DNA from 3 places in the Mesorhizobium sp. RIZ17 genome. Region 2 is predicted to be linked to each of the others. Evidence: riboswitches for the same ligand, from Rfam matches in the RefSeq annotation. Region 2 holds a riboswitch; each other region holds the start of a gene.
What was found. A riboswitch is a leader RNA that binds a small molecule or an ion and turns the genes downstream of it on or off. The one in region 2 is predicted to bind thiamine pyrophosphate.

Region 1 (6,979 bases), 1.8 Mb from region 2:
ATTATTTTCAGGCATTTTGTACGATGATGGATTCCCGGCACAGATTGCAGCAGGCGCGCGCCCAGGCCGGCTATGCCTCGCCCAGCGAAGCGGCGCGGGCCTTGCGTGACATCAACAAGAACACGCTGATCAGCCACGAGAACGGCAACCGGCCATTGTCCCGGAAAGCGGCGGAGAAATACGGCCGGCTGTTCGGCGTCGACCCCGGCTGGCTCTTGTTCAACGCGGATGGTGCGGAAGCAGCACCGGTCAGCCTCGCCTCCTCGCCCGTCACCGTCGACGTGCCGATCGTGTCCTGGATCAGCGCCGGCGAGCTCGGCAGCCAGGACAGCGTGGTCAACCTCTCCGACTATCCGACGATCCCCACCGCCGACCTCGAGGAAGGCGAATGGATCGCGCTGCGCGTCGACGGTCCGTCGATGAACAAGATCTCACCGCCGGATTCGATCATCTTCGTCAATTTGCGCGACAAGCGGTTGGTGACCAATGGCTGCTACGTGATCTCGGACGAGACGGGACGCGCCACCTACAAGCGCTACCGCCCGAACGACAATCCGCCGTTCCAGCCGGCGTCCTATATGGACATCCCGCCACCGGAGCTGGAGGGCGCGATCACCATCATCGGGCGGGTGAAGCGCTCGATGATCGATATGTGAGGGTTAGGGCGTCGCGTCGCAATAACGTCACAACCCTGCAGAAGAACAAAAAAAGAACTCTTAGACTTGTACTTGCCTTCAAAATCCCCTTAGATCACGGCTGGGTGGGGTTGGGTCCCGTTACGGGAGGGGGTCATGAACAAGTCGGTCAGGGAAAACCTGTTTTTCATTGTGGTGGCGAGCGGCTGTTTCCTGGCGCAGGCGGCCATCGTGCGTGCCGAGGATGCGAACTATCATCCGCAGAGCTTTACCCAGCCTTTGAGTGCGGCGAGAGGCACAATCAATCCGGCGGGCGGAGATGCCTTTTATCTGAAGCCGGAAGACCGCTGCGATCTGGTGGTGAAGGAATTCGGCTGGGACCGCGACCAGTGCGGTACGATCGACCAGCTGATCTTCGGCTTCACGCCGGAGATCGACAATCTGACCGTCGAGAAGCCCGTGTCGGACGGCTATGTGAGCCTGGCGGACTGGGATAGTAGCGACCGCAGCGCGGAAATCAGTTCGATCGAAGACACCTTCAAGGAATCGGTGAAAGCGCAATCGGAGCGGTCCGGACAGGAGATCCGCTTCGACGGCTGGCTTGTCTATCCGCAAATCGACAAGGCCAAGAACATTCTCTACTACGCCAACATCCTGAGCTGGGGCGGCGAGAGGACGATCAACATATCGATGTCGATCTTCGACCGGCAAGGCTATGTTCCGATGAAGATCGTGCCGGTGAACGGCAACGTGACAAGCGACGACGTGCAGAAGATCGTCGCGGCGTCGGCCGCCGCCTACAAGCCGCAGGCCGGCGCGGCCTATTTTGATTTTTCCAGCGGCGACAAGATCGCCGGCTACGGCGCGCTGGGCGTGCTGGCGACCATGCTCGGCGTCAAATATGGCGGCGCCGCCAGCGCAGGGCTCATCGCGCTCGCCCTGGTGGTGTTGAAAAAGGGCGCCTTCATCCTGCTTCTGCCGCTGGTCTGGCTGAGACGGTTGTTCAGCCGCAGGAAGAAGGCGGACAGCTAAGGCACGGACGCGCGACGGTTACCCGAAATTCCCACTGGATTCGCCCGAGCCAGGCGCGAAAGTCTGCATTTTTCGTTCGATCGCATGCTTCGCATATTAGCGATTACGCATAATCCATTCTTAGCCGGCAACGCGGTGTCCCTTACCCGTTGCCGGTTAGGCTCGGCGCCTCCCGTTCATACCCCAACAGCGACGGCGCCGGGCCGCCACCACATTTTCCGTGAAAAGGCCTGCTGCGCGAGGCGTGGGCAGCGGGCGATGAGAGGGCCGGCCGACTGGCAACCTGACAAAGGAGTGGGGCAGCTACTCCAAAACCGGCGCTCAAGAGTGCAAGGGCTTCGAGTGCCATGCACAACAGCAAGCTAGAGCGGTTCAGCGCTTCACGGAATCGCCGAACCGCTCTAAGTCTTTGTTTTTACGCAATTCCGGACGGAAAACCGCTACGCACTTTTCCTGGAATTGCTCTAGTGCCGGCCTTCAAAGGCTTCATCCCTCGATTGCATGACGCCGGCACGGCTGGTCGAACCCGTCAGCGCGTGCCCAGGCGCGGCTGGTCAGGCCCGACGGCCTTCCTGGGGCTTCAACCCTATCCCAGGAATTCATCGCTGAAATAGGCGGAAAAGTCTGGCCGCATGGCGAGCGCCTTGCCGTTGCCGTCGAGCAGTATTCCCGAGGCGAACAAATACCCGCCCATCGCTTCCATCTTGGCTTTGTCCATGGTGCCGATGGCGCCGTTAGCGCCCTTCAGGAAGTGGCCGTCGTTCAGCGCCTTCAGCGAGGCTTGGATCAGCGCGGCGTTGGTGAGCGTGTCCTTGTTGGCGGCGATCAACAGGTCGCCTGCATCCTTTGCCTGATCGACTGCGAATGCATAGCCACGCCGCGTCGCCTGCACGAAGGCCGCGGCGGCCTTTGGATTGGCCGCGAGAAAAGCATTGCTGGAGACGATCAGCGTGGTGTGCTCGTCCGGCACGCCGTAATCGGCGTAGCGGAAGGTGCGTTGCTTGAGACCCTTCAGTTCCGCCTCGACACCTTCCCATGTCGAGACTTCCAGCGTGAAATCGACCGCGCCGTTGGCCAAGGCCTCGTAGGCGGACGTTCCCAGCGTCACGGTCGAGAAATCGCCTTTGCCGCCGTCGTGGCGGATGATGGTCTGCAGCAGCGTGTTTTCCCAGGCGCTGCCGAAGCCGCCATAAGTCAGGCCGTCGAGGTTTTTCGGGCTTTTGATCGCGGAGCGATCGGCGTTGAAGACGACACGACCGGTCTCCGACTGGACAACGGCATAGACAGCCTTCAGGTCGGCGCCGGCGCTCTTTTGCGTGAACAAGCCGAGCGAACCGGAAATGCCGAAATCGGCGACACGGTTGGCAACCAGCGTGCCCGAACCCGTATCGCCATAGGGCAGGATTTCAACGTCCAGGCCCGCATCGCGGTAAAAGCCTTTGTCGCGGGCGACAAACAGGCCGATGTGGTTGGTGTTGACGGTCCAGTCGAGCGCGACGGTGATTTTTTGCAGGGCGGCGGCACGGGCTGGCGTGATGGCTCCGGCAAAGGGCAGGCCGGCGGCCAGAAACAGCGCCTGGCGGCGGGTCAGGTCGGTCATTTCAATTCTCCATCGCATGGTCGGAAATTCGAATCGGGCTGGCCAAGCAGCGTGTCGAGGATGCCGGCCTCGATCGCCGCAGTCTCGCGGGCAAGTGCCGCGCTCTCGGTGCGCGGGCGCGGCAGCGGCACGGCCACTTCGCGCACCACGCGCGCGGGCCGCGCCGACAGCACATAGATTCGGTCGGACAGAAGCACAGCTTCGCGCACGTCATGGGTGATCAGCAGCGCCGTCCAGCGATGGTTTCGCCACATCGTCTCCAGCCAGCGCTGCATGGCCGCGCGGGTCAGCGCATCGAGCGCGCCGAACGGCTCGTCAAGCAACAGCATGTCGCGTTGCTGCACGACGGTGCGCAGGAGCGCGGCGCGCTGGCGCATGCCGCCAGACAGCTCGGCCGGCCAGGCATGTTCGAAGCCGACAAGGCCGAACTCGGCGAACAAAGGCGCCACGCGTCGCCGCGCGGCCCGGCGCTTCATGCCCTGCACTTCGAGCCCCAGCGTCGCATTGTCGATGACGCGCCGCCACGGCATCAGCGCGTCACGCTGCGGCATGAAGGCGAAGCGGGCGCCATCGAGCGGCGCGCCGTCGAAGCGCATCTCGCCCTCGCCCGGGATTGCGCCGGTGAGCAACTGGAACAATGTCGACTTGCCGGCCCCAGATGGCCCGAGGATCGAGACGAACTCGCCCGCAGCAACATGCAGCGAAACGCCGGCCAGAACCTTAAGCGCGCCGAAGCTTTTTTGCACGTTGCGGAGCTCGAGCCTTGTCATGGCCGGCCCTTCCCGGAAGATTCGTGGTTACCGTCTCGCTCAGCCCTCTCCCAAGGCATCGCAAGACGCTGGACGAGCACGGCAAGACCGAAGAGTGCCAGCGTCAGTGCCGAGCTGACCGCGACGGCGGCGAGCACCAGGTCGGGGCGGAAATTGTTCTTGGCGCTGAGCATGTAGATGCCCAGCCCCTTCGCGGCGCCCGCATATTCGGCGAAGATGGCGCCCACCACGGCATAGGTGATTGAGATGCGCAGCCCGGCGAAGAAATAGGGCAGCGCCAACGGCAACCGGGCGAGCCAAAAAATGCGCCAGCGCCCTGCTCCCATGGCGGCTAGCATCTGGCTGATTTCCGGACTCGTGGCGGCATAGCCCTCGACCAGCGCCACCATCATCGGGAAGAAGGTGACCAGCGCCACGAGCAGGATCTTCGGCAGCAGCCCGAAGCCGAACCACAGCACCACCAGCGGCGCGATCGCCACCAGCGGCAAGGTCTGGCTGGCGATCAACAGCGGGAACAGCGCGCGGCGCAGCGGAGCCAAGAAGTCGACCAGCGCCGAGAGGATGAAGGCGGCGGCGAGCGAGCAGGCAAAGCCCGCCAGCGTGGCGCGGATGGTGGGCAGTGTGTTGTCGGCCAGTGCCGCGCGGTTCTCCCAGGCTTGCGCCAGCACCCGCGAGGGCGCTGGGAGCATGGTGGGAGCGATGCCGCCCAGGCGAGCGTAGAGCTCCCAGGCGGTGAGGAGGAGGGTCAACGAAAATATGACGGGAGCTAATTTGGCGAAGGCGGATGCCACAGCCAATCTCCCCCGCAACGGGGGAGATTGGCTGTCGTCTTGGCTTTCGCCAAACGCCTCTTGCGGTGTGGAATCTAATTCGACAGCCATGACGTCCCTCGACGGCGCTTTGCGTGCGCTCAAACCGCGGTCGGGCTGTTCGCCGAAATCGTTATGTCGAGCGTCACATGGCCAGCGCCGGGGCCGAAGCGGCAGAACGCCTCGTTCAGCGTGGCGAACACCGCGCCGGCGTCACCGCGCAGCTTGGTGCAGAAATGCTTAGAGCGTTCGAACACGCCGGACTGCTTCAGGAAGTCGATGCAGCCATAGATCTCGTCCATGTGGCCGCCGGTGCCCATCACGTAGAGCGAGAATTGCGCCGCCACCGGCTGGTCGGTCGAAGGCGTCGTCTCGACGGCGCGGAGCGCCGCGCGCTTGCGTTCGTCGAGCGGGATCGCCGGGCCGCCGATCTCGTCGGAGCGGCAGATCGGGTCGTCCGGTTCGCCGGGGCAGCCGCGCGAGACGGCGGCCGACAGCACGCAATGCCTGCCGCTTCTGGCCGCCGCTACAAACAGGTCGCGCATGGCGGGGAACAGCACTTCGGGCGGCCCAACCAGCAGCGTCGAGATGTCATCGGTCTCGATCCTCAACCTGTCGCGGTAAGGATCGAGCGCGCCGAGCGCGCCAAGGATGACGCCGACGAAATCGTCGGTCATGGGATAAAGGGAAATCTGTGCGCCGGAAAACATGGCCCGCCTCGCTCCGCTGGTATTATCCAGATCAGCTTTAGGGTCCGGAGGCTTGCCGCCGCCATCTCAGCCCCGACCGTACGGAGCACCCCTGTGGATGGCGGGGTTAAAGCATTGTTTGCAGTGCTGGGAAAGCGGTTTTTTTTACGGTGTCAGTTGGCCAGGCGCCCCATCTCCCTATGGGAGATGCCGGTGGTTATAAGATTTTCGCGGATTTCTTATAACTGCTATATCGTTCAAACTGTACGAATCTCGCTTGATTACTTTTCGTACATAAAGTACGATACCTCCCTTCCTTTGAGGGGATTTGCTTGAACACCGCGAACCATGCCGCTTTCGCCGACCTCTCCCGCCCTTTGCTCTCGCCACTGCCGCTCGCCGAGCGCGAACGCCTCGCCGGTGCCTGGCGCATGGCGAGCCAGGACATCGCCGACGACATCCGCTTCATTCGGCAATATCTGAAAGTGATCGCCGAGAAGGATGAGCGGCTTTCCACCGGCACGCTGGTGCACGGCCGCGCCTATATCGAAGCTTGCGCCGCCTGGCTCCCGGAGACGGTGGCGCGGTATCTGCAGAACCTCAGGCTGATCAGCGAATGCGAAAGCGCGATGATCGCGGCGGGGATGAGGTTTGCCAGGTCGAGCGATGCCTGGTGAGTGAAGCGCCATCTTCCCTGTGGAAGAAGCAAGAAGCCCGCCGCATCGCGCCCTCTCCGCCAGCCGCTGCAACTCTTGGCCGTGCTCCCGGAAATGCATCGTTTCACACAATCGCCAATTGGTGGACGCGGGCGAGCGGCCGGGCGTTAATTCTCCGCAGGCGCAGGAGGGTAAAGCCGCATACCAGGGAGGAACTCGTTTTGATGGATCAGCGCATCGACATCGGCATGCAGCCCGACGATCAGCCCTACGAAGTCATCTCATTCGCCCGGAAGCACGGTCTAACGGTCCCGGTTGCCGACGCGGTCCTTTTCGCGAAGGGTCCGTCGCCGTCACGCGCTGCCTGCGACATGGCAGCGCTTGCCTTCCTCTGCGCGGTCGCGCGATACGCCGGAAAGCAAGGGACCCGGTAGCTTCCCCTACCAGCTGAACTGCAGCCCCGCATTGCCGCCGACCTGGCTGCCGGCGAAGGCGGTACCGAGCGTGCCGGTCAGCCGGCCACCATGGGCGAAGCCTTCGCTCAGCACCGCTGCGCCGGTGATGACGAAGGCATTGACACAGCCGGCATTGCCCCAGTTGGGTGCGGGCGGCCCAGAATTATCGGAGGGCGTGACATAGCCTCACCTTCCGACGGACCAAATGAGGCTTGGCGGCGACCGGCCGCCAAAATGGCTCAGGCCTTGGCTTTGGGCTTGGTCGCTTTCGCCTTGGCGGGCACCTTGGCCGGCTTCTCCGCTTTGGCGGCTTTCGGCTTGTCGGCGGCGGCC
Region 2 (6,979 bases):
CTGCGGGACATGCGTCGAACGGCGCGAAGCATTCGATCTAGCCGGCTTTGCCGATCCGACAGACTATGAGGACGCGGACTTCTGGCTGCACGCTGTCCAGACAAGGAGCGCGTGATGTTTCGCATTACCAAAGAGTTCCACTTCTCGGCGTCGCATCAGCTCACCTCCTTGCCATCCGATCATCAGTGCGCGCGCCTACACGGCCACAACTACATCGTCGTAGTGGAGCTTTCAGGTGGAGAACTGGACGAACATGGCTTTGTGCGCGACTACCAAGACCTGGCGGCGCTCAAACACTACATCGATGGGACGTTCGACCATCGGCATCTTAACGACGTGCTGGGGCATGGCCGTGTGACAGCGGAATGTCTGGCCAGGCACTTGCACGACTGGTGCAAGGTGCGGCTACCACAAACCTCCGCCGTGCGGGTGAGCGAGACGCCGAAAACCTGGGCGGAATACCGACCATGACGTGCGCGTTGCAGCCCGCAATCCGCGTCAGCGAGATTTTTGGGCCGACCATTCAGGGCGAAGGCATGCTGATCGGTTTGCCGACGGTGTTCGTAAGAACGGGCGGGTGCGATTATCGCTGTTCCTGGTGCGACAGCCTGCATGCGGTGGACAGTCGCTTCCGCCATGATTGGGAGATGATGTCAACCGATGCGGTCTGGCAAAAGGTCGCTGCGCTTTCCGGCGGTCAGCCCGTGATGGTGTCGCTGTCGGGTGGCAATCCGGCCATCCAGCCGCTTGGTCCGCTGATCGAGCGCGGGCATGATGAGGGCTACCGCTTTGCGTTGGAAACCCAAGGCTCGATGCCTAAGGAATGGTTCGCGGATCTCGACGTGCTGGTGCTCAGCCCCAAGCCGCCCTCAAGCGAAATGACGACAGATTGGGCCGCGTTCGACGCCTGCGTGAAGGCGGCACAGGATAAGCCGCGGATGGCGCTGAAGCTCGTCGTCTTCGATGATGATGACTATGCCTATGCCAAAGACGCGGCGGCGCGCTACCCGCAATTACCCGTCTATCTGCAGCCCGGCAATCACACGCCGCCGCGTCCCGGTAATGAAGACGCGTCCATCGACATGGCCGGTGTGATGAAACGCATGGAATGGCTGGCCGAAAAGGTGACCCGTGACAGGTGGTTCGAGGCGCGTGTACTGCCGCAGCTCCATGTTCTGCTCTGGGGGAATAAACGGGGCGTCTAACCCACGCGGAAGGATTGCCGACGACGAGCCCACAGACATCAATAGCAATCTCGCCCAATTGGGCGATGCAACGTCGGTTCGGCAAGCCTGAAAATGCCATACTGGAAAAGGCTTCGAATCCGCATGCTTGCCTAATGTAGGCGCTTCGCCGCTCCTCCAGGCGTGACTTGCTCTCGATACGTGCGCGCGCTTCCGCTGGGTTTGATTGGTCGCCGATCGCCGCCGCGAGCCAAATGCGCTTGACAAAGCAGCGCTGGCCCGTTCAACCTGAGGCATTCACCAGGGGAGTCCCGGCAAGGGGCTGAGATACTGTTGGCTTTCGCGGCGCAGTGACCCGTTGAACCTGATCCAGTTCATACTGGCGTAGGGACGGTGCAAGCGCTTTGCGGGAGTTTACGCCCGAAGACCTGTTTCCAAGCAGGTAGATCAAAGCGTCTTTTCATCCTTCCGGCACAGAACTGGGTCTCCAATGCATGAGCAAAGGAGCCTCAAGATGAATGCCCTAACCCCAGCCGTCTCAACGGGACCGCTGCCTGCCTCACGGAAGATCCACAAGTCTGGCGTCCTCCATCCGCACATCAAAGTGCCGATGCGCGAAATCTCCGTCCATCCGACAGCCGGGGAGCCGCCTGTCACCGTCTACGATCCGTCAGGCCCCTATACCGACCCGACTGTCGAAACCAGCATCGACAAGGGCCTTGCCCGGCTTCGCCACGAATGGATCACGGCGCGCAGCGATGTCGAGGCCTATGACGGCCGCCATGTCCGGCCGGAAGACAATGGATTCGTCACGGGCGAGCGCCTGACACCGGAATTTCCCATTCGCAACCGGCCGCTCAGGGCCAAGGCAGGCAAGGCGGTGACCCAGCTTGCCTATGCGCGCGCCGGCATCATCACGCCCGAAATGGAGTTCGTCGCCATCCGCGAGAACCTCGGCCGCGAGATCCTGCGCGGCAAGCTTGGGCGCGACGGCGAGGCCTTCGGCGCGGCGATTCCAGATTTCGTCACGCCGGAATTCGTGCGCGAGGAGGTGGCGCGCGGACGGGCGATCATTCCCGCAAACATCAATCATCCCGAGAGCGAGCCGATGATCATCGGCCGCAATTTCCTGGTGAAGATCAACGCCAATATCGGCAATTCGGCGGTCACATCCTCGATGGCCGAAGAGGTCGAAAAGATGGTCTGGGCGATCCGCTGGGGCGCCGATACGGTGATGGACCTGTCGACAGGCCGCAACATCCACAACATCCGCGACTGGATCGTGCGCAATGCGCCGGTGCCGATCGGCACCGTGCCGCTTTACCAGGCGCTCGAGAAGGTCGGCGGGATCGCCGAGGACCTGACCTGGGAGGTCTACCGCGACACGCTGATCGAACAGGCCGAACAGGGCGTCGACTATTTCACCATCCACGCAGGCGTGCGGCTGCACTACATCCCGCTAACCGTCGACCGGGTCACTGGCATCGTCTCACGCGGCGGCTCGATCATGGCCAAATGGTGCCTGCACCATCACCGGGAAAGCTTTCTCTACGAGCACTTCGCGGAAATCTGCGACATCTGCCGCGCCTATGATGTGTCCTTCTCGCTTGGCGACGGCCTTCGTCCCGGCTCGATCGCCGATGCCAACGACGCGGCGCAATTCGCCGAGTTGGAGACGCTCGGCGAGCTGACGAAGATCGCCTGGGCGAAGGATTGCCAGGTGATGATCGAGGGGCCCGGCCATGTGCCGATGCACAAGATTAAGGAGAACATGGACAAGCAACTCGCCGTCTGCGGCGAGGCGCCATTCTATACGCTTGGACCGCTGACGACCGACATCGCGCCGGGCTACGACCACATCACCTCAGGCATCGGTGCCGCGATGATCGGTTGGTTCGGCACCGCCATGCTCTGCTACGTCACGCCCAAGGAGCATCTCGGCCTTCCCGATCGCAACGATGTCAAGATTGGCGTCATCACCTACAGGATCGCGGCGCATGCGGCCGATCTCGCCAAGGGGCATCCGGCGGCGAAAGTCAGGGATGATGCCCTTTCCCGCGCGCGCTTCGAGTTCCGCTGGGAAGACCAGTTCAACCTGTCGCTCGATCCCGAGACGGCGCGGTCCTTCCACGACCAGACCTTGCCCAAGGAGGCGCACAAGCTGGCGCATTTCTGCTCGATGTGCGGGCCGAAATTCTGCTCCATGCGCATCTCCCACGACATCCGCGCCGAGGCACAGAAAGAGGGCATGGCGGCGATGGCGGCGAAATACCGCGAAGGTGGGGATCTCTATGTGCCGGCGGACGAGACCGGCGCGCCGCTCATGCCACAGGCGCACGACCGACCATGAGGGTGCTGGTCAAAGGGGCCGGCGTCGCTGGCCTCACGGCCGCCTTCGAGCTCGCCACACGCGGCGCGGCGGTGACAGTTGCCGAGACAAGACATGCCCTCGGCGGCAATGCGTCGTGGTTCGCGGGCGGCATGCTGGCGCCATGGTGCGAGCGCGAAAGCGCCGAGCAGCCGGTGCTCGATCTCGGACGCGATGCCGCCGACTGGTGGGATACGGCGACGCCCGGGCAAGTGACGCGGGCCGGAACACTGGTCGTGGCCGCGCCGCGCGATGCGGGCGAGCTCGACCGGTTTGCCAGCCGCACGTCGGGTCATCGCCGCGTCGATGAAGACGAGATTGCGCTCCTAGAACCCGACCTCGCCGGCCGCTTCCGCCGCGGACTGCTCTTCCCCGATGAGGCTCATCTCGACCCGCGCCAGGCGATGGCTGCACTTCATGACAAGCTCGCAGCCATGGGTGTCGAATTTCACTTCGGCACCAACGCCCGGCATGTTTCCGGTTTCGATCGTCAGATCGACTGCACGGGAATGGCCGCCGTCGATGACAGGCTGCGCGGCGTTCGGGGCGAGATGCTGATCCTGCACACGCCTGATGTCTCGCTGTCGCGCCCGGTCCGGCTGCTTCATCCGCGCTTTCCGCTCTACGCGGTGCCGCGTGCCGACACGCAGTTCATGATCGGCGCGACGATGGTTGAAAGCCAGTCCGCCGGACCGGTCACGGCGCGTTCGATGATGGAGCTTCTAGGTGCTGCCTATGCCCTCCATCCCGCCTTCGGCGAGGCTGGCATCATCGAGACCGGCGCCGGTGTTCGTCCAGCCTTTCCCGACAATCTGCCGCGGGTCGAAATGAGCGGAGAAACCGTCGCGATCAACGGGCTCTATCGCCATGGTTTTCTTCTCGCCCCCGCCATGGCGCGCCAGGCTGCCGACCTGGTTTTCAATCAAGACAGAACCAAGGAGCTTGCTCATGAAACTGTTGGTCAACGGCGAAGCGCATGAGGTTGCCGCCAACACCCTGGCCGAGCTGCTTGCCGCGCTCGACTATGAGGGCGATTGGCTGGCGACCGCCGTCAACAGCGACCTCGTGCACAAAGCCAACCGGGCGGAATTCCGGTTGAGCGACGGCGATCGGATCGAAATCCTTTCGCCGATGCAGGGAGGCTAGCATGTTCGAGCTTCTCGGGACGACGCTTCCTTCCCGCCTGCTTCTCGGCACCGCGCAATATCCTTCGCCGGCCATCCTTGCCGATGCGGTCAAGGCATCGGGCACGTCGGTGGTGACCGTCTCGCTGCGCCGTGAGATGGCAGGCGGTCGGGCCGGCGAACAATTCTGGTCGCTGATCCGTTCGCTGGGCGCCAGAATCCTGCCCAACACTGCCGGCTGCCACTCCGTCAAGGAAGCCGTCACGACCGCGAAAATGGCACGCGAGGTCTTCGGCACCAACTGGATCAAGCTCGAAGTGATCGGCAACCACGATACGCTGCAGCCGGACGTGTTCGGCCTGGTCGAGGCCGCCCGCATCCTGTGCGAGGACGGTTTTAATGTCTTCCCCTATACCACCGACGACCTTGTCGTTGCCGAGCGGCTGCTGGAGGCGGGCTGCAAGGTCTTGATGCCGTGGTGCGCACCGATCGGTTCCGCGCTCGGGCCGGTCAACATCATGGCGCTGCGCTCGATGCGCGGGCACTTCCCTGGCCTCCCGCTGATTGTGGATGCAGGGCTCGGACGGCCGTCACATGCGGCAACCGTCATGGAGCTCGGCTTTGACGCCGTGCTCCTGAACACGGCGGTCGCCAGGGCGGCTGATCCGGTCGGCATGGCACGTGCGTTCTGCAAGGCTGTCGATGCCGGTCGTGAAGCCTTCCGCTCTGGAATGCTCGAACCCCGCGACGTCGCCGTGCCATCGACCCCGACGATCGGCCGGGCAGTTTTTTCATGAAGCTCGATCCCTTCTACCTGATCGTCGACAGCGCTGCCTGGATCGAACGGCTGGTGCCGCTCGGCGTCAAGCTGGTTCAGCTTCGCATCAAGACAGTGGATGAGGCCGGATTGCGCGTGGAGATCCGCAAGGCAAAGGCTTTATGCGCCCAGCACCACTGCCAGCTCGTCATCAACGACCATTGGCGCGTCGCGATCGAGGAGGGCTGCGACTTCGTCCATCTCGGCCAGGAAGATCTCGCACGAGCCGATGTGAAGACGATCCGACGGGCGGGCATTGCAATGGGCCTCAGCACTCACGACGACGCCGAGCTCAAATCCGCGCTGGCGGCTGATCCCGACTATGTAGCACTCGGCCCGATCTACCCGACCACACTCAAGACCATGAAATGGGATCCGCAAGGGCTAGACCGCATCGCTGTCTGGAAGCAGCGTGTCGGCGAGCTTCCGCTCGTTGCTATCGGCGGGCTCACCGTCGAGCGCGCGACCGGCGTCTTCGCTCGGGGCGCTGAGAGCGCCGCGGTCGTCACCGACATCGTCGGCAATGCGCGTCCCGAGGTTCGTGTCCTCAAATGGCTTGCGGCAACAGCGCCGTGGCGATGACAGGGCATGTGCTCATCGTCGCCGGCTCGGATTCGAGCGGCGGGGCTGGTATCGTCCGCGACATAGAAACGGTTTCCGCCTTCGGGCTGCGCAGTTGTCTTGCCGTCACGGCCGTGACCGTCCAGACGCACGCCGTTGTCGAGCACGTCGAACTTGTGCCGCCGGAGCTTGTCGCCGCCCAGATGCGCGCCGCGTTCGCTGCCAACGCTGTCGCGGCCGTCAAGATAGGCATGATTGGGACATCGGCGGCTGTTGAGGCAGTCGGCGCTGTTTTGGTCAACCGCCAAGTGCCTGTGGTACTCGACCCGGTCCTGGCCTCTACCTCGGGACGCAATCTGCTGGCGGACGATGCCATTAATATGCTGCGCCACGATCTGATGCCGATCTGCCGGCTTGTAACGCCTAACCTGGTCGAGCTGGCTGCGTTTACCGGCTCGTCACCCGCCGCGGACGAAGAAGGGGCTTGTCGTCAGGCTGAAGAGCTATCGAGGACGGTGAGGACCGCCGTACTCGTCAAGGGCGGCCATGCACAAGGAACCCGTTGCGTCGACGTGCTTTTGCAGCCGAACCAACCTGCAGTTCGGTTCGAGGCGCCCCGCTTGCCGCGAGGGATGCGCGGAACGGGTTGCATGATGGCCAGCGCAATCGCCGCCTCGCTTGCTCTTGGAGCGTCGCTGGAAGCGAGCGTGCGCCAAGCCAAGCAACATGTTTTCGATGCGCTTGCCGGATCGAAGGACATCGGGCCGAGAGGCTGATCGGGCCGAACGTATCCAACGCTCCGATCAAGTCTGGCAGGCGATCGTGGGTCTACTCCTAGGACATGAAGGCCCTATCCGAGGGGTGAGAATGCGGCATACACGGTCGCTTTCGCCTATCAACAACACGCCGCTTTGAGGAGGAAGCC
Region 3 (6,979 bases), 1.6 Mb from region 2:
GATGTCGCCCGGCCCGGTCGCGGTGACGGCGGCCGCCGAATTGTCGATGACGAAACCGTCCGGCACAGTGAAGGAGACACCGAGATTGGGATGCATGAAGGTCTGGCCGCGCACATAGCCTTCCTCGGGCGTGTCGCCGTAAAGCAGGCCGTCTATACCTGCGAGGAACGCGTCGCGGTCGCGCGTGCCGAAGCCGGGCGGGCCGAAATTGCGCGCAAGACGCTGCGCCAGCTCGATGCGCTGCGGCGTGTTGGGGTGCGTCGCCAGGAAGTCGAGGCTGGCGTCGGTTGCGCCGCTCACCGAGCGGAAATCGGTATAGGCCGACATCGACTGCAGGAAGCGGCCGGCGGCATAGGGATCGTAGCCCGCCTCGCCGATCGACTTGATGCCGATGGCGTCGGCCTGCAGCTCCTGGTTGCGCGAGAATTGCGCGAGCCGAAGCTTGCCGCGGATGAGCGCCGCCTTGGCGGTCGGGCTGTCGCCGAGCACATCGGAAACCACCTTGGTCGCCAGGCCCTCCTCGGCCTCGAGCTGCTGCCGCTGCAAGCCATGATTCGCGGTGACGTGGCCCATCTCATGCGCGATGACGGCGGCAAGCTCGGAGGAATCGTTGGCCAGCGCCAGCAGGCCGCGCGTCACATAGAGATAACCGCCCGGCAGCGCGAAGGCGTTGACGTTGGGCGAGTTGAGGATGGTGATGCGATAGGTCTGGGTCGGGTTGGCCGACACCACGGTGAGATTGCCGACGACCTTGGCAACCATGCGCTCGAGCCTGGGATCGGAATATTCGCCGCCATAAGTGGCGAGAATGCGCGGATGCTGCGCTTTCGCCATTTCGGCGAGCTTGGCGTTGGCGACCACATTGTCGACGGTGATCGGCTTGTCGGAAGGCTGGAAGCCGCTTTCCTGCACGTCCGGCGGCGTGAACATCTGGCAGCTGGCCAGCGCCACGGCAACGCCCGCCAACGCGAAAAAGCGTGCCAGCGGCCTCATCCAAACCTTCTCAGCGCCGGTCGACAGATCGGCTTCCTTTCGAAATCTTTCGGCAAATCACGGCCCCGCCGGACCAGCATGGCCGGACCTAGCCACACTCCCCCGGACAAGGCAAGCAAACGCCGGATCGCCCGTTGCCGGTTTGGCCGTAAATTATGTCCGCTTCCGGGCAATGTGTTGTGATCCGGCAACGGTGCTGCCTCGATTGCCGATATAGCGCCGGAAGGCGTCCGGTCCAGACCGATCGAAGAAATCGTCCGCCGGCCCGGTCGCCGCGATCATGCCTTCGTCGAGAAATGCCACGTCCTGGCCGATGCGGCGCGCGTCCTCCGGCTGATGGGTGACGAACAGCACCGTCATTTCGCGCTCGGCATGGATGCCGGCCATAAGGTCGAGCATGTCGTCGCGCAGCGCCGGGCCGAGCGACGCGAAAGGTTCGTCGAGCAGCAAGACGGGCCGGTCGCGCAGCAGCACCCTCGCCAGTGCCACGCGCTGCCGCTCGCCGCCGGAAAGCTCGCGTGGCAGCCGCTTTTCCTTGCCGGCAAGGCCGACCCGCGCCAGCGCCGTGGTGACGGCGGCGCGATCGACGTCGCCGAGTTTGAGCGACGGCGAGCGGCCGAGCCCGACATTGGCTTCGACGGTAAGATGGGCAAACAAGTTGTTTTCCTGAAACACCATCGACACCGGCCGCGCCGAAGGCGGTGCGTCGCCGATATCGATGCCGCCGATCAGCACCTTGCCCGCATCGGGCGTTTCGAAGCCGGCTATCAGATTGAGCAGCGTCGACTTGCCGGAGCCGCTCGGCCCCATGACGGCGGTGATCCTGCCGGCAGCGAATTCGGCGTCGAAGCGGAAGGAGGCCTCGCCATAGCTGAACGAGACGCCATCCAGCGCGACGGTGAGGCCCTTTTGCGCGGCGGTGCCGTCAATGGTCGTCGTCATGACTTTCCTTCCCGCCCCAGCCAATCGGCGGCAAACACCAGCATCAGGCAGACCAGGCCGAGCAGCAAGGCAAGTCCCGCGGCGTCGGCTGTCCGGTAGCTGCCCATGCGCGCCAAAAGCAGATAGGGCAAGGTCTGCACGGAATCGCTGCCGAACAGCGCGATCACGCCGAGATCGCCGAGCGACAGCGCCATGGCGAAGGCGAAGCCGGTGGCCAGGGGCCGTCTGAGCGACGGCCAGTCGATCAGGCTGAGCCTGGTCCAGCCGGATATGCCGAGCGCCACGCAAAGGCGCTCGTGGCGCTCGCTCGCCGCGTCATAGGCGGGACGAATGGCGCGGATGGCAAAGGGCATCGCCATCACCGCGTTGACGGCGACGACCATGACCGGCGCGACGGCAAAGACATCGGTGACGTGGCGCAGCGCCAGGAACCAGCCTGCGCCAAGCACGATCGGAGGCACGACGAGCACGAAGCCGGCACCGGTGTCGGCGGCGTGTTCGAGCAGGCCCATGGCGCCGCCCGCCCGGCGCCGCAGGGCCAGCGCGCGCCGCGCCGCGATCAGCGCCAGCGACAACGTCACGCTGAGCAGCGCCGCAAGCAAAGCGAGGCCCGCGCTGGTCAGCGTCGCGCGGCGCACCGCCGCTTCACCCGCCAGCCGGCCGAGATCGGCCTGAAAGCCTGAAAGCACGGTCGCAAGCATCGGTCCGGCGACGAACAGCAGGGCAAGCACGATGAGGCCGACGTTCAGCACACTTTCGATCCGGCCCACCGAAAGGTAGCGGCGCGATACCACCGGCAGGTTAGCGTCGCCGACCGTGTTGGCGCCCAGCCGCGTGAGCGCGACGACCACGACGAAGGTGAGTGCGATCTGCAGCAGCGTCAGCACCACGGCGCGCGCGGGATCGAAATCGAAGCGCAGCGCCTGGTAGATGGCGACCTCCAGCGTCGTCGCGGCCGGACCGCCGCCCAGCGTCAATATGATGGTGAAGGAGGTGATGCAGAGCATGAAGACCAGCCCGGCAATCCCCGGCAGGGCCGCGCGCAGCACCGGCCATTCGATCAGCCGGAAGGCCGGCCGGGCGCCCATGCCGAGCTGGCTCGCCAGCCGCCACTGGTCGGCGGGAATGGTGCCCAGCGCCTCGAGGAAGAGGCGCGTGGCCAGCGGCAGGTTGAAGAAGACATGCGCGACCAGGATGCCGGAGAGGCCGTAGATCCCCGGCCAATCCCCGCCGCCGAGCCTGGCGAAAGCGCCGGCAAAGTACCCGGCGCGACCATAGAGCGCCAGGATACCGAGCGCGGCGACGATCGCCGGCAAGGCCAGCGGCACGGTAAACAGCTGCAGGATCAGTCGACGGCCGGGAAAGGCCGGATGTCGCGACAGGGCGCGCGCGACCAGCAGCGCCGGCGCGACCGATAAGAGCGTCGACAGAGCCGCTTGCCAGAGCGTGAAGCGGGCGACGCGCAGGAGATAGCCGTCGAAGGCGGCGGCAGCGCCGGAGAGATCCTGCATGCCTTCGAGGGCGAGGCCGGCGAAAGCGCCGCCGATGAGGATGGCGATGGCCGCGAGTGCGGCAATGCCGGCGGTGATGCGGGAGTCAGGGCGCGGCGTGGGTTGCACGCTGCACCCTTTGGGTTCGAGCTAGCGGGCGCCGCGTTCCTTCGCGCCCCTCTCTGGCCTGCCGGCCATCTCCCCCTCTAGGGGGGAGATCAGACGTCACGCGGGCTTTCGCCAATCTCCAATGCCGCAGGATTGAGCAAGGCGCCAAAGCTGCCAAACTCCCCCCTTGAGGGGGAGATGTCCGGCAGGACAGAGAGGGGGGCCTTGGCGCAAGCATCGAAAATCTACTTGCTCATCACAGCCAGCCACTCATCCACCCAGGCCTTGCGGTTGGCGGCGACTTCCTCCGGGCTGAACAGCAAGGTCTTGGTCGGCTTGACCAGTTTGTCGAAGGCCGGGTTGAGCGGCTTGTCGGTCTTGCCCGCCGGGAACATCCAGTTGGTTTCCGGGATGATGTCCTGGAATTTCGGCCCGGTCATGAAGGCGATGAACTTTTGCGCCAGCGGGTTCTTCGCCCCCGTCGTGGTGATGCCGGCCACCTCGATCTGCAGGTACTCGCCTTCCTCGAAGGAGGCTGCCTGGTAGCGCTCGGTGTTCTCGGCCACCATGTGGTAGGCCGGCGATGTGGTGTAGGACAGCACCATCGGCGCCTCGCCCTTGGTGAACAGGCCGTAGGCCTCGCTCCAGCCGGGCGTCACCGTCAGGACCTTCGGCTTGAGCTTGGCCCAGGCTTCCGGCGCCTTGTCGCCATAGACCGATTTCACCCACAGAAGCAGCCCGAGGCCGGGCGTCGAGGTGCGCGGATCCTGGATGACGATCTTGTCCGTGCCGGTACCCTCGACCAGCTCCTTCAGGCTCTTCGGCGGGATTTTTAGCTTCTCCGTGTCATAGACGACGGCGAAATAGCCATAGTCGAAGGGCACGAACGTGTCGTCGCTCCAGCCGCCGGGCACATTGATGCCGGAGACTTCGCCATGCGGCGCGAACAGGCCGCTCGCCTTGGCGTCCGCCGTCAGGTTGGTGTCGAGGCCAAGCACGATATCGGCCTTGGTGCCGGCGCCTTCCAGCTTGACCCGGTTGAGCAAGGCAACGCCATCCGCCACCGAGACGAATTCGAGATCGCAGCCGCATTCGGCCTCGAATTCCTTCTTCACCGCGGGACCGGGACCCCAGTCGGCGGTGAAGCTTTCATAGGTGTAGACGGTGAGCTTGTCCTTCGCCTCGGCGGGCGCAACGCCCGCCAGCAGCGAAACTAAGCCTGTTGCCAGTATCAGACGTGACAATATCGCGCGCATCGGCGCCTCCTTCGTTCGAGTGACAAGGAATTGAGGCGTCGGATGGTCCGAAACGTCTAATCCCTCCGCCGGTACAAACCGGATCAGGTTCAGCGGGTTGGCTTGATCGCCTCTCAGCCGGATCACGTCCGGCACCCCGTTAGAGCGTTTCGACAGATAGGCCCGGCCGAAGCGGCGCGCAAGCGGAAGTTTGCCGGGCAGCTAATGTTCCCCGGCAGCAGGCTCGCAACCGAACCTGGGGCCATCCGGCTTCCGTTTCGCTTGGAGGGCTGGTAAGGGCGACGGCCATGGGCACATTCACCATCCTGCTTGGCGGCGAGCTTATCCGCACGCCCCGGCTCGAACGCCAGATCGAGGGTTCGCGCGTCATCGCCGCCGACGCCGGCATCGGCCATGCACGCATGCTCGGACTGCTGCCGGAGATCTGGGTCGGCGATTTCGACTCGGTGCCGGCGAACCTCCCAAAGGACCTAGCCGCCGTTCCGCGCAAGGTATTCCCGGCCGAGAAGGACATGACCGATGGCGAGCTCGCCATAGCCGAAGCGCTCCAGCGCGGCGCCACCAGCCTGGTGCTGGCCGGAGCCTTCGGCGGCAAGCGCGCCGACCATGCCTTCCTGCATCTGGCGCTCGGGCTTCGGCTCGCCGAAGCGGGTACGACGATACTGCTGACCAGCGGGGCGCAGGAAGGCGTCCCCGTCCTGCCGGGCAGCGCCGGTTTCGACTATGCCGACGGCACCTTGTTTTCGGTGCTCGGCTTCTCCGATCTGTCCGGCCTGACGGTCACGGGCGCCAAATGGCCGCTCGACCGCGTCGAGGTGGCGTTCGGCTCCTCGCTCACTATATCAAACGAGGTCAAAGGGCAGCTTGGCATCGCGCTGGAGCGTGGCCGCGCGCTGCTTCTGGCCCACCCCTACCCTCTTCCTGAAAGCTGACATTTCCAGATGGCGCCGCCACTTCTCAACCTCGACGGCATTAAACTGACCTTCGGCGGCACTCCGCTGCTGGACGGCGCGGCGCTCAGCGCATCCGCCGGCGAGAAGATCGCATTGGTCGGCCGCAACGGCTCGGGCAAGTCGACCCTGCTCAAGATCGCAGCCGGAATGATCGAGCCGCAGGACGGCGAAGTGTTCCGCCAGCCCTCGGCCACGGTCCGCTATCTGCCGCAGATGCCCGACATGGACGGCTTCGCCGACGTGCGCGCCTATGTCGAGGCGGGCCTCGGTCCGGCCGACGATCCGCATCGCGCGACCTATCTGATGGAACATCTCGGGCTGACCGGCGAGGAGCGGCCGAACGACCTTTCCGGCGGCGAGGCGCGCCGCGCCGCCCTTGCCCGCGTGATGGCGCCCGAACCCGACATCCTGCTGCTCGACGAACCGACCAACCATCTCGATCTTTCAGTCATCGAATGGCTGGAAGAGGAGCTTGCCCGAACTTCCTCGGCCGTCATCCTGATCTCGCACGACCGCCGCTTTCTCGAGCGCGTTACGCGCGCCACCGTCTGGCTCGACCGCGGCCAGACGCGGCGACTGGACAAGGGTTTCGCCCATTTCGAGGAATGGCGCGACCAGGTGTTGGAAGAGGAGGAACGCGAGCAGCACAAGCTCGGCCGCCAGATCGTGCGCGAGGAGCACTGGCTGCGCTACGGCGTGACCGCCAGGCGCAAGCGCAACATGCGCCGCCTCGGCGAGTTGCAGACCATGCGCCAGCGTTTCCGCAGCCACCGCGGCGCCGAGGGGACAGCGACCATGGTGGCGAGCGACGCGGCCGAATCCGGCAAGCTGGTGATCGAGGCCAAGGCCATCGACAAGAGCTTTGGCGACCTCACCGTGATCAAGGGTTTCTCGACCCGCATCCAGCGTGGCGACCGCGTCGGCCTGGTCGGCCCGAACGGCGCCGGCAAGACGACGCTTTTGAAGATGCTGACCGGCGAGCTGGCGCCGGACGCCGGCACCGTGCGCCTCGGCGTCAATCTCGAGATCGCGACGCTCGACCAGAAGCGCGAGGCCGTCGACCCGGCCGAGACGCTGGCGCATTACCTGACCGACGGGCGCGGCGAGAACCTCGTCATCAATGGCGAGCAGCGCCATGTCGTTTCCTACATGAAGGACTTCTTGTTCAAACCGGAGCAGGCGCGCACGCCGGTGCGCGAGCTTTCCGGCGGCGAGCGCGCGCGGCTGCTGCTGGCCC

Region 1: it holds a riboswitch for thiamine pyrophosphate, as region 2 does, so the genes downstream of both, WDX12_RS23100 (YkoF family thiamine/hydroxymethylpyrimidine-binding protein) here and thiC (phosphomethylpyrimidine synthase ThiC) in region 2, are expected to answer to the same signal.
Region 3: it holds a riboswitch for thiamine pyrophosphate, as region 2 does, so the genes downstream of both, thiB (thiamine ABC transporter substrate binding subunit) here and thiC (phosphomethylpyrimidine synthase ThiC) in region 2, are expected to answer to the same signal.

The regions. Positions count from the first base shown of each region.
Region 1 covers NZ_CP147861.1:4,780,693-4,787,671, reverse strand. Annotated here, with positions in the region: gene WDX12_RS23125 (LexA family transcriptional regulator) at 24-656, shown strand; gene WDX12_RS23120 (DUF2167 domain-containing protein) at 792-1,667, shown strand; gene WDX12_RS23115 (ABC transporter substrate-binding protein) at 2,254-3,267, opposite strand; gene WDX12_RS23110 (ABC transporter ATP-binding protein) at 3,264-4,037, opposite strand; gene WDX12_RS23105 (ABC transporter permease) at 4,034-4,828, opposite strand; gene WDX12_RS23100 (YkoF family thiamine/hydroxymethylpyrimidine-binding protein) at 4,948-5,556, opposite strand; TPP riboswitch at 5,547-5,659, opposite strand; gene WDX12_RS23095 (hypothetical protein) at 5,868-6,212, shown strand; gene WDX12_RS23090 (hypothetical protein) at 6,416-6,625, shown strand; gene WDX12_RS23085 (DUF2934 domain-containing protein) at 6,886-6,979, opposite strand, start outside.
Region 2 covers NZ_CP147861.1:2,951,413-2,958,391, reverse strand. Annotated here, with positions in the region: gene queC (7-cyano-7-deazaguanine synthase QueC) at 1-115, shown strand, start outside; gene queD (6-carboxytetrahydropterin synthase QueD) at 115-471, shown strand; gene queE (7-carboxy-7-deazaguanine synthase QueE) at 468-1,205, shown strand; TPP riboswitch at 1,477-1,593, shown strand; gene thiC (phosphomethylpyrimidine synthase ThiC) at 1,699-3,534, shown strand; gene thiO (glycine oxidase ThiO) at 3,531-4,532, shown strand; gene thiS (sulfur carrier protein ThiS) at 4,501-4,698, shown strand; gene WDX12_RS14260 (thiazole synthase) at 4,700-5,473, shown strand; gene WDX12_RS14255 (thiamine phosphate synthase) at 5,470-6,075, shown strand; gene WDX12_RS14250 (hydroxymethylpyrimidine/phosphomethylpyrimidine kinase) at 6,045-6,830, shown strand.
Region 3 covers NZ_CP147861.1:1,352,511-1,359,489, forward strand. Annotated here, with positions in the region: gene WDX12_RS06680 (M48 family metalloprotease) at 1-993, opposite strand, end outside; gene thiQ (thiamine ABC transporter ATP-binding protein) at 1,147-1,935, opposite strand; gene thiP (thiamine/thiamine pyrophosphate ABC transporter permease) at 1,932-3,554, opposite strand; gene thiB (thiamine ABC transporter substrate binding subunit) at 3,779-4,789, opposite strand; TPP riboswitch at 4,833-4,938, opposite strand; gene WDX12_RS06700 (thiamine diphosphokinase) at 5,077-5,721, shown strand; gene WDX12_RS06705 (ABC-F family ATP-binding cassette domain-containing protein) at 5,731-6,979, shown strand, end outside.